DNA from 3 places in the Bacillus sp. 01N45 genome. Region 2 is predicted to be linked to each of the others. Evidence: predicted binding sites of a transcription regulator. Region 2 holds the regulator's gene; each other region holds the start of a gene.

Region 1 (5,106 bases), on a different contig from region 2:
ATTGGGATGGTTGAGTATGAAGTATTATAATATGAATTAGAGTATTTTCGTAACCCAAAAAAAGCAGTAACAGAGAGGGAGTTACATATAATAGTACAACCAAAATATATGTAATAATAAGGGGCAATTATTTATAAATAGTTTTATACATTATGTACGAAAAGAGAGTGTTTAAATTGCTCTCTTTTCATAGAAATTCATAAGGAATGAATTGTGGTTCGTTATAAATTCCTTAAATTTTGTGAGTTCGTTCTTTATAATATATGCTTTCATTTATAGTTGGTTAATAAACTTGAAAAATTAAAACTTTTTAGTTTAGGCAGGGATTTTATATTCGAGCAGATAAATATTCATATAAAGTATTTTGTATATGAATATTGGAGGAGTAAAAATGAGTTTAGCAAGTTATATAGGGTGCAATGTAGAAATTCCGTTAACGGATCCAGATTCTAATGATGTAATTGTTTTTGGGTCGTGCTTTTCAGATGAAAGTATGCTTGAAATTGTACAAGAGTTTCAATTTCAAACAAGTTACACGTATGAAGTTTCAACGAGCTGGGGCATTGAACTTGTTGAGTGGCAAAGTGAAAAGGAGAAGAAAGAAGCTAAAAAAAGCTATTAGCTTTATGCTCGATTATGGAAGGTTATTTAAATGAGGGGGACTATTTTGAATTATTCAGTTGTTGGGTTGGTGATGAAGATCAGGAACGAGTGGGAGAATTAAATTAAAAATAAATCATTTTAATATAGATGAGATTTGTATCCCGGAAAGAACGCTTGTCAGGATAGAAAAGTAAATATGGAAATATACGTTATTAGAAAAAAGCGACTTCACTTTGTATGAAGTCGCTTTTTCTGTTGATATGTGGACGGCCTATTATATAAGAAGTGAAAAGCTCACTTGATGAAGAAAAAATAAATGATGGATAAAAATATAATTTAAATCATTCCAAAAGAACGTAGGTTCGTGTATAATTAGAACGAATGTTCTTGTATGTGTAGATAGTATACGAATAAGAAATAAAGTGAAACTTTAATAAGCAGGGTGTTCATCGTCCGTTATTTATTAGCTTTCACCAATTAAGCGTTAACGGGCAGTTGATTTTCGTCTTACCTCCTCGCATATAGCGGATTTTGAGGTAGGAGCTTCACTACCTGTTAATGCCGGATAAATATGAGCCTAGCATTATGAAAGAATAATTGAGTACCATTATGTGTGAAATTGAATGGATAAATGATCAAGGAGATAAAGAAATGAATGATGTAAAGGTGCAGAAAATAGAAAGAGAATGGGTTCCATTTACAGTAATGTCGGAACAGTTGTTAAGTTTGCGAAAGGTTATTGGAGAGAAGTTTAAAGTACAAAAACCGCTCTTAACAAACGAAGCAAAAGAGAGAATTTCTGATAAATTATTAACGTCATTATTGTCTGAGAAAGAAATATTGGTGACATATTTTGAAGATGGTTACATCCTTACAAGTTATATGACAGTAGTGCATATAAACCCGCTAAAGCGCATTGTAATATGTACGGACGCATTTTATAAAACTTACGTATTTAATACTTCTGATATTATTGAAATAACGTAAAGGAAGCTGAAATTTCAATTTTAGCTTCCTTTACGTTATTTTAGATGAGGGATATAAATAATGAAACGAAAAAGCAGCTAGCTTCATACTAGCTGCTGAGCCCCAGGGAAAGGGAGAAAAAGATAGGGTACTCCAAAAATCAATAATAGCTGTGTAACAGCCTAATTATAGTATAGACAAATTTAAAATTCCTAAACAGAACGATGAAAAAATAGGATTAGGCTGTACCCACTTGGTTTTGATCTGCAAGGTCAGAATCAAACGTATTAGTCGCGCTCACGCCATTAAAAGTATTAACAACAAAACCAACGTTTGAAGCACCAGATCCATTATAAGCCTTCGTATTTTCTTTCGGAGAAACGTTGTAGAAATCGCCTAAGTTAAATGAACCGTTACTATTTTGTACAACTAAATTCCCTACAACTGAGGGCATAGTTTTCACCCGCTTTACAATCATTTGTTAACATTACTATATGGCCTTATAGTCCAAATGGTTCATGTAACAAAAATTGTGGAATAGTAAAACGTTTGAAGTGTAGCTTAATCCTACAATAAAAGTATGTTAAAATTAATGTAAGGTCGATTAATTTTAAAAAACAATTGTATAATTAATATATACAAAATCAAAGGAGGCAAAATGTAATGAATAATGTTATAAAAAAAGTAGATTTAACAGATGCAAAATCAAGTAATCTTGTTGCACTTATTTATAGCAATGAAGTTATATTGGTTGAAGAAGCATTTTGTCCAAATGAAATAAAATTAAAGTTTAATGAAATTGCAATTTTATCGGCTATTAAAACAGCACATATAATGAAAGTATCCATCAGAAAAGAACTGGAAGCAATTTTTCATGACACTGGTGTTTTATTTGTGAAGCATAGTGTTGATTATGGAAATAGTCAATCTATCACTATGCATTTTGAACAATTCAAAAAGTTGCAAAATGAGATTGAGAATTTAAATAAAAATCGGTAATCAGAATAGATGAAGATTCTTTCATAGAGGTTAACTGTTCTATGTTGAAAAAATGGTTTAAAATTTTTTTAGATGAATCTCACTGTAAGCATAAATATGGTTTTATTAAGGATAATGAAGATTTTAAAAGAGGTAATCTAGGTGTAACTTTTATATATTGTGTGAGAAATGCGGGAAAGAGAAGCTGAAATATAAAAGCAATAACGAAATAAATAATGACTTTTTTGATATATAAGCAAGAGTAACTGTTATGGTTACTCTTTTTGCTTACATAAAAACACCTACTAAAGTATGAAATGAGTTGATACTTTAGTAAATGGCTGAATGAAAAGGGAGAGTGTAAAATTTTATAAAGGAGGAGAGGTATATGCAGCGAAACGAAACTGGAAAAGTTGTAATGATTACAGGAGTGACGCAAGGATTAGGTCGTGCAATGGTTGATCGATTTCATGAATTGGGATGGAATATATATGGCTGTGGACGTTCAAAAGATAAAATTGAAGAATTGAAAAAATATTACGGTAATATACATGATTTTCAAATAATCGATGTTTCAGACTCCCAGCAAGTAAGTAATTGGGCGAGTTATATACTTCATAGATATAGAGCACCTGACTTGTTAATAAATAATGCATCGATTGTTAATAAAAATGCGCCACTGTGGAAAGTAACAGCTCAAGAATTCGAAAATGTAATGAATGTAAACGTAAATGGTGTAGTAAATGTAATTAGGGCATTTGTCCCAGCGATGGTAGCTAGGAAAGAAGGAATGATTATTAATATGAGTTCTAGTTGGGGCCGAGAGGGAGAAGCTGAGCTGGCGCCATATTGTGCCTCAAAGTTTGCAATTGAAGGTATCACGAAATCTATGGCACTTGAATTACCCTATGGTATGGCTGTAGTTGCTTTAGATCCGGGCGGAAGTATTAGGAGCCCAATGCTGTATTCATGTGCACCACAGTATGTAAATGAATCACCCACACCTGAAATGTGGTCACATCATGCGATTCAATATATATTAAATATAACAATAGATAAAAATGGAGCTTCATTGACATGCCCAGAATGTATGTAAATATATTTTGAATTGTATACGTATCTTTTAATTAGCATATTTTCAGTGATATACGCTTTGTCTAAAAAAAGTACCTTAAAGGTGCTTTTTTGTATGATTAACACATTTTAGAATGCACAAAATTACATATAGAAAATAAATATGAGATAAAGGATGTCATTTGTGTATGGCGAAAAAAGCACTAGAAAATTTCTAAATAGGTGATAAAAATGAATCCAAGCGGTTTAAAAGTGACAGGAGCATGGTTTCAAGTAGGAGGAAATCTTACTGCGGCTATTGGGACGACAAGAGGATTTATTGGAGAAGAGAAAGTTGAATCAGATCTTGTAATTGTAGGAAGCTCATTACAAGCCCTCGGTTATATATTACAAATAATAGCGAGTAATGATACCGGAAATGAAGCTGAAAGAGAAAATCAAAATATGTGTTTGGAGAATAAAAGTGAAATGCTTGATAAAATGGGCATTGAATTATTAGCATTAGGGAATATATCAAATGTAATAGGAACATATTTTAATATAAATAAACAATTGAAAGAGAATGATTATCTCATAATTATCGGGAACAGTTTACAATCGATTGGTGCTTTTTTAGGAGTAGAAGCAGCTTTACTTCAGATGAAAGCAATACAGAGAATTATAATACTAGGTAATTCTTTGCAAAGTTTAGGTGCTGGACTTCAAGCGTATCAAGGTATTATTAATGTATCAAAGAACGAAATAGAAAATGAAGGCAGTATGGTTGATAAGAAGAATGAGAAGATAATAGCACTCATTGGTATTTGGATACAAGCAATAGGAACTATTATTTCTGCGATTGGATTAACTATAATAGAGAAAGAAGACAGATTAGAAAAAATAAAAATATGAAAATACACATTTGATAAAGGAAGGGGGATTTTAATTTTACATACGTGGTAAGATTGAAGTAGTAGGTTTTTAGGCATTTGAATAGAATATATAAGAGTAGAAAAGTTTTTCATGCTTAATTGGAATTTATGAAATATAAAAATAATTGGTTTTGTGAGCGTATGAAAAGAAGAGAGATAAAAAATACAAAACAAGGAGTTTTCAAGAGATGATGTATTTATTGGCAATTCTACTACCACCAGTAGCCGTATTATTTTGTGGAAAACCATTTCAAGCAATAATTAACTTCCTATTAACATTAATATTTTGGGTTCCAGGAGTTATACATGCGATATTAGTTGTACATGATAAAAAAGCAGACCGGAGATTAAAAAAACAAATTGAAGCATATGATGAAATGAATAAGAGGAATAGAAGATAGCTAAGTCGTGAAATGATTGTAAAAAGAAAGGGGGACTACCTCCTTTCTTTTTTTCATTCTGTTTAAGTTTAAATTTTAGTATAGCGGTAAGAATTTTTAATATAAGTATTGTGATAATTAGTTTTAGATTGTGCGCTTAATAAACCGGTGTAAATGTTTTCAGGCACGTTAAA
Region 2 (5,106 bases):
TTAAAAACAAATTAACTCCACCAGCTGCAGTAGACCGTAACATCTATGTAATGACAAAAGAAGAGCGCGAAGAAGCAGGTATCGTTGACTTACCAGCAACATTAGCGCAAGCATTAGTTACATTACAATCTAATGAAGTAGTATGCGGTGCACTAGGAGAACATTTACTTGAGCACTTCATCGAAGCAAAAGAGATTGAGTGGGACATCTTCCGCACGCAAGTTCACCAATGGGAACGCGATCAATATATGTCTCTATACTAAGAGAGAAAAAAGCCTTGATACTACGGTATCAGGGCTTTTTTTTATTTGTGGGCAAATATAAAGGCTTGTGAAATGAATTAGATGGGTGCCCGCAAAGTGCTCGAAAAAAGTCATGTGGATTATTTAAAATGCGTGCTAGCTATGAATGAAAATGTGGAAGTTGAAATATGGTGTGGATGTATTTAATTCGAAAATTAAGTATTGAAAAATATAGTACCTTGCAATGAATAATACTAAGTGGTATATTATGGATATAACGGGTACCGTGTATTGAATAGTACTGAAATGAGAAAGGGGGATTGACCTTGAACGTTCAGTTTAAAAAAGGCGTGTTAGAACTGTGTGTTTTAGCACTTGTGAAACGTAAAGATTGTTACGGCTATGAACTTGTTCAGCAAATCTCAAATAAATTTTTAATATCGGAAGGGTCAGTGTATCCTTTATTACGTCGTTTAACGAAAGAAGGATATTTTCAAACGTATTTAAAAGAATCTACAGAGGGACCGCCTCGTAAATATTATCAACTAACTGAGCAAGGGGAAACGCAACTGAATTTGTTAGTAACGGAGTGGCGTGATTTTGCAAAAGGCGTACAAGAAATTATTGAAGGGGTGGAATGGGATGAGTAAAGAACAGTTTCTTAAAGAATTATCAAGTCATCTTAGAAAGTTACCGGAAGAAGAGAGGAAAGATATTTTATTTGATTATGAAGAGCATTTTCAGTTTGGAATAGAAGAAGGAAAAACTGAATCGGAAATAATAAAGGGCCTTGGCTCTCCGAAAGTAATTGCAAAAGACTTACTTGCTTTGTATCGCTTTGACGAAATGAACAAGGACCCATCAACTACCAATATAACAAGGGCTGTTATGGCAGCGATTGGACTTAGTTTGTTTAATTTTATTATTGTGTTAGGCCCGTTAGTTGCAATTATTGCTTTTATATTTTCCTTCTGGCTCGGTGGAATTGCTAGTGTAGTGACACCATTTTTCGTTATTGGAAAAGTATTTATGGGTACTTTTATATGGTTGGATTTATTCGTTAGTATAACGTTTGTTGGAGTAGGTTTGTTGTTATGTATTATCGCTTATTATAGTACGAAGTGGTTTAAAAAGTTATGCGTACGTTATGTAATATGGAACTTCAAAATGATAAAAGGGGAGTAGATGATGAAGAAAATATTGTTAGTAGCTATCGCTTGTATCATTATTGGAGTAATAGGGATTTCACAAACATATGAAAAAGCAGTGCAAACTGCAGAAGAAGGAAATAAAGAAGACGTAATTAAAAACGAAACACTAAAAAATATAGAAGTTAAGTTAGATGCTGGGGATATTGTTGTCCAAAAATCTCCCGACTCTTCTTTTTATGTAAAGCAATCAGGAGATGTACGTAAACACGAGGTTCGTATTGCCGAAGATGGTGACACATTAAAAATTATTGGGGAAAGAGAAAAAGGTGCTTCATTTGATTTTTCTTTTTACGATTTTAGATTTCAAACGTCTACAATAACTCTCCTTGTGCCTGAACGTTCATACCAAGAGATAAAAATAAATTCATCAGCTGGACAAATAGAAATAAGTGATGTGAAAAGTGATTGTGTAAGTGTTGGGACACTCGCTGGAGAAGTAGATTTGAAAAATGTCACAGCAAAAAGTGTGGAAGGATCTTCAAAAGCTGGTGAGGTGAGCTTTAAGAAGGTAATAGGAAAAGTAACTGCGAAGTCGGCTAGCGGGGAAGTGCATATTATGGATCATGATCCTAAATATGATGTAGAGGCAAGTTCAACCGCTGGGGATGTAGATATTACTTTATTAGAAAAACCACAAGATGCAGTTATAACTGGGCAAAGTGCTGCTGGCGAAGTAATGATTTTTAATGAAGAAAATAAAAATATAACAATTGGCAATGGTAGTAAAAAGATTAGTGGTAAAACAGCTGCTGGCGATGTGACGATTGAAACTCGTTCATAAGAAATAAAATGTATGAAAATCTATCAAAATACAAAAAAAGAAGATAATTACCGTATATAAATAAGGTAATTATCTTCTTTTATTATTCTTAATGTAAATCACGATATACGCCAATTACTTTTCCAATAACTGACACTTGTTTTAAAATGATAGGTTCTAATGAAGAGTTTTCCGGTTGTAGACGGAAATGGTCTTTTTCTTTATAGAAACGTTTTACAGTTGCTTCGTTATCTTCTGTTAAAGCGACTACAATTTCACCGTTGTATGCAGACTGTTGTTGGCGAACAACAACTAAATCTCCATCGAAAATACCAGCTTCAATCATACTATCTCCGGAAATACGTAACATAAATACTTGGTCTGCTCCAGCAACAATGCTAGCTGGAAGTGGGAAATGATCTTCTACACTTTCAACTGCTGTAATAGGTAATCCAGCAGTAACTTTTCCGACAATTGGAACTTGAATAACAGATTGTGTCTCTGTATCCATTCGGTTGTCACCTAAAATTTCAATTGCTCGTGGTTTTGTTGGATCGCGTCGAATATATCCTTTTTCTTCTAGTCGTGATAAATGTCCGTGCACTGTAGAACTAGAAGCGAGGCCGACTGCTTGACCGATTTCACGTACGGAAGGTGGATATCCTTTTTCTTGTACTTTTAGCTTAATAAAGTCGAGAATGTCTTGCTGGCGTTTCGTTAACTTTTCCATGTTTTCTAACACCTCGTTTTCTTTCATTTTTCTTATTAATAAGTATAACATGCGAAAAAACATTCTACAAACATAAGTTCGAACGAAAGACGAATTTATGATACACTATAAGGAAAATATAGTGAGAAAGAAGGGTTCAATATGAATGCAATTATTTATGCACGTGTGAGCACAACAAAAGAAGAACAGGAAACATCATTATTGCGTCAAAAAGATGAATTATTGCATTTAGCTGAGCGCTATCAAATGAATGTTGTAAAGGTGATTGAGGAGCAGGCTAGTGGTTATACAATTGAACGTGATGGCATATTAGAAGTGCTAGATACAATTCGCGATGAACAAGTTGATGTACTTCTCATACAAGATGAAACGCGCCTTGGTAGAGGGAATGCAAAGATTGCATTAATGCACTGTTTACATAAAGAGGGAATAAAAGTATATACGCATACGCATAATGGAGAATTAGAACTCTCTGACTCTGATTCGATGGTACTAGATATAATTGGGATTGTTGAAGAGTATCAAAGAAAGATCCACAATTTAAAAATTAAACGTGGCATGCAAAGAGCGGTAGAGAAAGGATTTCGTCCAGAGAATAATTTGAAAAATCGTCATTTAAGTATAGGACGTGAGAAAAAAGAAGTGCCAATTGAGGAAATTGTACGTTTACGCCGGAATGAATTAACTTTTGAAGAAATTGCAGCAACACTTCGTGGTTTTGGTCATGATGTTTCAAAAGCAACTGTACATCGAAGATATGTAGAATATACAAAGCAATTGCTTGATAAAGAGGACTAACTATTGTATGATAATAATCAGTTTTGAGTAAAAGGGGGATTCGAGATGCAAAGTCACGAACTCATTGAACGCATTAACTTCTTAGCGAAAAAAGCAAAAGCTGAAGGTTTAACTGAAGAAGAACAACGTGAGCGCCAATCGCTACGTGAACAATATTTAAAAGGATTTCGTCAAAATATGTTAAACGAACTTAAAGGAATTAAAGTTGTTAACGAAGAAGGTACTGATGTTACACCGGCGAAATTAAAAGCTTTAAAAAAGCAAGATAATGCAAAATTAAACTAAAAGATGGGCGAAGCCCATCTTTTTTATTTATTATATCCGTTATTTAATAACTTTCCAGTTGTTATTGACTGTTGCTTCTATCTTTTTGTGCTTCAATATATAGTTAGCGATAAGTTCAGACATATCTGTTGGTATGTCTTTTATTACGGTCTTATTTTGAAACATAAAGAAGTTCCCTCCGCCACTTGCGCGATAATTATTCATAACGACGTCATATTCTTCATTCATATGAAGTGGAGCGCCTTTATACTGTAAGGATTCTACTCTCTCGCCAATTGGTTTGGAAATGTTTAATACGTACGAAATTCCTTCCCACATATCGTAATTATAGTGTTGCGGCTTTGGTTCTATGTAGGTGGGGTTTACGATGATAGTTCCATCTGCTTTTAATATGAAATAAGAAGCAGAGAGTTCAAGGGCATCTTTTATATCCGCTCCAGTTATTCTAATTACTTTTAATGTATTTGGATAAATATAATTAGAAACGATGTCACGCATTGTTACATATTTCGGGAAACCTGGAGATGTATTATGGAATAAGCTTGTACAAGAAATGGAAACATTAGCTATATCCATCTGTATTTTATTTATGAATTCAATAAAAGGATGGTCTTGCAAACGAGTTTGCATAGCATCTGAAATTTGCATGTTCCCATAGATTACTCCAATAGGTTGATCGAGCCAATTTTGTGTTTTTTCTTCATAATCGGCAACCAAGGAAAGAATATGATGGTCAGCCTCAATTCCTTGTACGGGCAATAATTGTGAATCACTCTCTTTTTTTACCCATTTTTTTTCTGTTTTTTCGAATGTTACTGTTACTTTTCCAACGGAGTGTCCATTGCATCCAGTCTGTAAAATTGTTACACCATTCATTACGGTGTGAGCGATTTCCCGGTGTTGGTGGCCTGTTAGTAAAATGTCTATGCCTTCAATTTCATGGCACATTGCATATCCTTGGTTTTCACCTGTTAAAACTTCAGTCGGTACCCCAGTTTGTAAATCGCGTTCAAATCCCCCATGGTAGGCTACGACTAATAAATCGGGTTTCTCGTGTTCGCGAATGTAAGAAACCCATCT
Region 3 (5,106 bases), on a different contig from region 2:
CTTGCGCATAACGGAGGTACAACAGATGGGAACGGCGTAACAAATGGTGATATCGTCCGATTAGCAAATGAGACTGATCCAGAAGTCGATGTTATTTTTGGTGGGCATAGCCACACTTATGTAAATGGAACTGTTAATAATAAACTTGTCGTACAAGCAAATTCTTATGGTATGGCTTTTGCTGATGTTGATGTAAAGATTGATCGTAAGACACAAGATATTGTTGAGAAAAAAGCAGAAATTGTTACAACTTACCATGAAGGCATGGAGCCTGATAAAAAAATAAAGAAGAAGATGGAGAAATATCAAGCAAAAATCGCACCTCTTGTTAATGAAGTTGTAGGCAAGTCTATTGCTCCACTAGATCGCAAACTAAATACGGCTGGTGAATCTACTCTCGGAAATTTAGTTGCTGATGCCCAGCGTGCAACAATGCAATCCCAAATTGCTCTTATGAATCCTGGTGGTATTCGTAATGACTTAGATGCTGGTGATATTACATGGGGAGAGATATATGGTATTCAACCATTCGGAAATCAATTAATAAAAGTAAATTTAACAGGCCAAGACATTCGTGATATTTTAAATCAACAATGGCAAAAAGACATAACAAGAATGCTTCAAATTTCAGGGATCCAATACACTTGGGATGCGAACAAGCCTAATGGAGAAAAAGTAACAAGTATCCGCTTAACAGATGGAGAAGAAATTATTCCTTCTAAAACTTACAGCGTAGTTGCGAATGCATTTCTAGCTTCAGGTGGAGATGGATTTGTATCCTTTAAAAACGGTAAAGATGCTGAAACAGGACCAACTGATTTTGAAGCATTAGTAGATTATATAAAAAAATCAAAAGAACCAATTCAGTCTATTATTGATGGAAGAATTCAAAAAATAAATTAGGTTTTTATTAATCTCAAAAACAACTAGATTACCTGTGCGCTAAACCTTTTAGTGTGCAGGTAATCTATTTTTTGTGGGTTTGAAATAAAGTCTTACTGTGGACAAGGGGTATACCGTCTAGATGCAGAGTGCAGGGTTTATCATTCGTTGTCCAAAGGAAAAGGAAAATATAACTGGTTATGCGTATGAGCCTTAGCGTATTCGCTGTGTAGGAGATATTGCAAAAAATATATAAGGAAAAATTAACTTTAGAGGAATATATGAGGTAAGAAAGCCAAAGTGAATTGCAAATCTGTATTTTTGTTTAGGGAATAGTATTTTATAAAATAGTAGGGTACTTTATTTTAATAGATTCAAAAACTGCCTATCTAAAAATTTGATAGGCAGTTTTTTTCTTTTGGGCACAAAGTGAAATAATTTTATGATGTTCGCACATGTAGAAAATGTAATGTGTAAATATATCCGAAACACCAATCATTGCCCCTCATTATTAGCGATAGGATAGCTACTTAAGGACAAAAAAGAATGGGCTAACTTTTGTGCAAAATGTAATGGAGGCTCTACCGACTGGATATGAATATACATAATTAAGGGATTCATGTACAGCCAGTGATTATGTAAAGCACTTACAATGATTCCTTGTTGTACAATTGATTTCATAAATGCAGGAATTTCTTCTTGTAGAACAGCGATTTCGCCTAAATTTAATGCATTACCATTTGGATCCAACGATTCAAAACTTACTCCGACGGGCACTACAGAAGTACTCGGTTTTGCTTGAACAAGCACCCTAAAATCGCGGTGAAAAGACACTGAACAACCACCTTGATTTCTTTTACCTTTCCCTTTAAGTATTGTAGCAAATTGTTCACAAAGGAAATTAAAATTTTGCATAAATTCAATTCCTTTCTTGTACAAAATTATATAATTAGGGATTCGATTGAGGAGATACAGATAAACAATCTTTCTTTAGCATTCAAAAAACAGGCTGTGATTTTAATGTATCCAATGTTTATTTTAAAAGAAATACACGCGATATTACTTGGATATTCAGGATTTCATTGAAGATGATTCGTGTATCCGGGTTAATAAATTTATGATTCATGATAGTCCGTTCGAGATATTGTTATAAAAAATCGATAAAGTATGCAATTATACGCTATTAGTTTATGTAGGTTAGATAAATATGTGTCTAAATTTGAATGATAAAACTAGAAAACAACGTTGAGAAAATAACCAATAATAATTTATTTTCTATAAACAAGCACTGCTAAATAGTACTCTTTTTCGAAATAAGTCTTTCTTATATAAGTATATTGCTTTTAAATACAGGATTAAGTTTGAATACTAAAAAACGGGTTCTAAAATACCGTATCTATTCACGAAGAATCTAGTTGTTTCTTCTTGTATCTATTTACATTTTTCAGTATAGAAAAAATATAGAGGTGAATTCCTTGATTTTTTCTTGAAAAATGTTCATGCACGGTTATTTCAACCAAAATTTTCATGAAAATACCTTTAAAAAGAACGTTAGTTCGTATATAATAAGAACGAATGTTCTTTTTGTTAGGAGTGATAACCTTGTATGATTATTCTCTTTTACCGAATCGTATTATTCTTTGTGTAGATCTTCGTAGCTTTTATGCAAGTGTGTCATGTATTAAAAAAGGACTTGATCCACGATATACGAAATTGGCTGTCGTAGGGGATGTAAACCGGAGTGGATCAATTGTATTAGCAGCAACACCGCCATTAAAAGCGTTAGGAATAAAGAAGATGGCTAGAATGTACGAAATACCGAATCGGTCAGATATTATTATTGTGAATCCGATTATGCATACATATATGAAGTGTTCAACTTACATAACCGGTTTAGCTTTACAGTATGTTGCGCCGGAAGATTTCCATCAATATAGTATTGATGAGTTTTTTATGGACATGACCGCAAGTATTCATTTGTTTGCGAGTAATCCGTACGAGTTTGCATTAAAGTTCAAGCGAGAAATATATGAACGTACACGGATTGAAAGTACGATTGGTATTGGGCCGAATTTATTATTGAGTAAAGTAGCGATGGATGTGGAAGCGAAAAAGAATAAAGATGGAATAGCGTATTGGACGTATGACGATATACCCGAGAAGTTATGGAATATTAGACCACTCAGTAAATTTTGGGGTATATCGTATAAAACGGAAATGAAATTGAACCGAAAAGGTATACATACGATTGGGGATTTAGCGCAGTATCCATTGAAGTATTTAAAACAATCGTTTGGTGTAATAGGAGAAGAATTACACTTGCATAGTAACGGGATTGATTTTAGCAGAATAGCAGAGAAATATGTTCCAGCGACAACATCTATAGCGAAAAGCCAAATATTATTTCGTGATTATTCGATAGAAGAGTTCATCGTTATTTTATTAGAGCATGTAGAAGAAGTTTGTTACAGATTGAGAAGCGAAAAGAAATACGCACAAACGATTCATTTTTCAGTCGGATATAGTAAGGAATATGGAGGAGGAATAAAAAAAGCACATACGTTAAATAGAGCAACAAATTTAACGATGGATATTTACAATGTTTGTACATATTTTTTATACGAGCGGCATACAGGAGAGCCGATTCGATCGATAAGTCTTTCCTTAACAAATTTAATACATGAAGGAGAAGAGCAAATTTCGCTTTTCGATAACATTATACAAAGAGAAAAAGAAATGAGATTAACGAAGGTTATGGACGAAATTCGAACACGATTTGGTAAGAACAGTATATTACGTGGAATTTCCTACACAAGCGTCGCAACAGCAAGATATAGAAACACATTATTAGGAGGGCACAAATCGTGAAGAATGCTAATATGCCAAAAGGAAGAGGCATGGTAAAATGGCAACCGTTTGCTAGTATGCCAGAGCAGTTTATCTGTATTAAAGACATGATACAGGAGCAAACAAAAATCCCGCGTCCAATCTTAACGCAAGATGCAAAAGAAAGGATTGAAAATAAGCTGTTAATTTCATATTTAGGTGAAGAAGAGGTTTTACTTACATATTATAAAGATGGCTATCTATATAAAAATTACATAACAGTAGCTGATATAAATCCATTAAATAAGACGATTACTTGTACCGATGCTTTTCGTAATCAAAGAATGTTTAAGTTTGGTGATGTAATGGAAGTGGACTAAAGTGTAACTGGAATCCATATAAAGGTTTATGGCCAACCATGAATAAATAGTTGGCCATAATGATCTTAAAGATCCATATCTTTTAATCCGGGACTATGCTTATTTGACATTTGTTACTTAATACTTTAATGATTTTTTTACCAATTGATTGCTACCTTAAAATACAATTTTTTTGGAAATAACTATTTTTGATATGAGATGAAAATGGGGGTAATAGCTACTTAGAATTTAATAAAAAATTGTATCTTCAAGGTTTCAAAATGACTTTTATACAATCATCTTCACGATTATTAAAAATTTGATAACCGTAGCTCGCTTCTTCAAGGGGAATTTTGTGTGTAATAATCTCCTTTGGATCGAATTCTTTGTTTGTTATTTTTTCAAATAGTTCTGGCATAAAATGAATAACAGGTGCTTGTCCCATTTTAAGATTAATATTTCTAACCCAAAATGCCCCGAGTGGAAAAGCATTATAATTGCCGCCATAAACACCCGTCATTTGAACCGTTCCGTATTTTCTTACGGCTTTCGTAGCAATTTGAATAGGCCCGAGAGTTCCACCTTGTAATTTCAATTTTTGTTCCAGGAATTCTAGTGGCGATTTCTTCCCATCCATGCCCACGCAATCAATGACTACATCGGCACCGCCATGTGTGATTTCCTTTAAATGTTCTCCCATATCAGGAAATTTTGTAAACTCAAATACCTCAACGTTGTTAATCTTTTTTGCATAATGTATCCGATAATCTAAGTAATCGACTGCGATTACGCGCTTAGCACCTTGCATCCAAGCAAATTTTTGTGTCATTAATCCAACAGGTCCACAACCTAGGACGATAACAGTATCACCTGGCTTAACACCTGCGTTTATTACACTCCAATAGGCTGTTGGCAAAACATCGGATAAAAACAGTAGAGATTCATCTTCAAGTTCGCATGATTCTGGTATAACAAATGGAGTGAAATTTCCGAAAGGAACTTTTAAATATTCTGCTTGTCCGCCTGGATGGTTACCAAA

Evidence for each region. Region 2 encodes LexA, which represses DNA repair genes until DNA is damaged. Its sites were predicted from a motif close to CGAACATATGTTCG; they were not measured.
Region 1: AC1DMU_RS19375 (YolD-like family protein) is a predicted target of LexA. The motif match lies at 955-968, and genes of this name have one in related genera.
Region 3: AC1DMU_RS04295 (Y-family DNA polymerase) is a predicted target of LexA. The motif match lies at 2,428-2,441, and genes of this name have one in related genera.

Annotation. Positions count from the first base shown of each region.
Region 1 covers NZ_JBFTQW010000008.1:106,898-112,003, reverse strand. The annotation lists partial or broken gene AC1DMU_RS19385 (hypothetical protein) at 1-114, shown strand, start outside; partial or broken gene AC1DMU_RS19380 (hypothetical protein) at 392-797, shown strand; gene AC1DMU_RS19375 (YolD-like family protein) at 1,255-1,590, shown strand; gene gerPF (spore germination protein GerPF) at 1,808-2,023, opposite strand; gene AC1DMU_RS19365 (hypothetical protein) at 2,233-2,568, shown strand; partial or broken gene AC1DMU_RS19360 (hypothetical protein) at 2,610-2,803, shown strand; gene AC1DMU_RS19355 (SDR family oxidoreductase) at 2,936-3,643, shown strand; gene AC1DMU_RS19350 (DUF6944 family repetitive protein) at 3,853-4,512, shown strand; gene AC1DMU_RS19345 (YqaE/Pmp3 family membrane protein) at 4,721-4,933, shown strand; gene AC1DMU_RS19340 (KTSC domain-containing protein) at 5,002-5,106, opposite strand, start outside.
Region 2 covers NZ_JBFTQW010000004.1:459,729-464,834, reverse strand. The annotation lists gene glnA (type I glutamate--ammonia ligase) at 1-263, shown strand, start outside; gene AC1DMU_RS12835 (PadR family transcriptional regulator) at 569-892, shown strand; gene AC1DMU_RS12830 (DUF1700 domain-containing protein) at 885-1,427, shown strand; gene AC1DMU_RS12825 (DUF4097 family beta strand repeat-containing protein) at 1,428-2,234, shown strand; gene lexA (transcriptional repressor LexA) at 2,323-2,943, opposite strand; gene AC1DMU_RS12815 (YneB family resolvase-like protein) at 3,085-3,741, shown strand; gene AC1DMU_RS12810 (DUF896 domain-containing protein) at 3,787-4,026, shown strand; gene AC1DMU_RS12805 (bifunctional metallophosphatase/5'-nucleotidase) at 4,066-5,106, opposite strand, start outside.
Region 3 covers NZ_JBFTQW010000002.1:23,972-29,077, forward strand. The annotation lists gene AC1DMU_RS04280 (bifunctional metallophosphatase/5'-nucleotidase) at 1-903, shown strand, start outside; partial or broken gene AC1DMU_RS04285 (M15 family metallopeptidase) at 1,034-1,172, shown strand; gene AC1DMU_RS04290 (DUF1259 domain-containing protein) at 1,378-1,797, opposite strand; gene AC1DMU_RS04295 (Y-family DNA polymerase) at 2,485-3,750, shown strand; gene AC1DMU_RS04300 (YolD-like family protein) at 3,747-4,088, shown strand; gene AC1DMU_RS04305 (zinc-dependent alcohol dehydrogenase) at 4,336-5,106, opposite strand, start outside.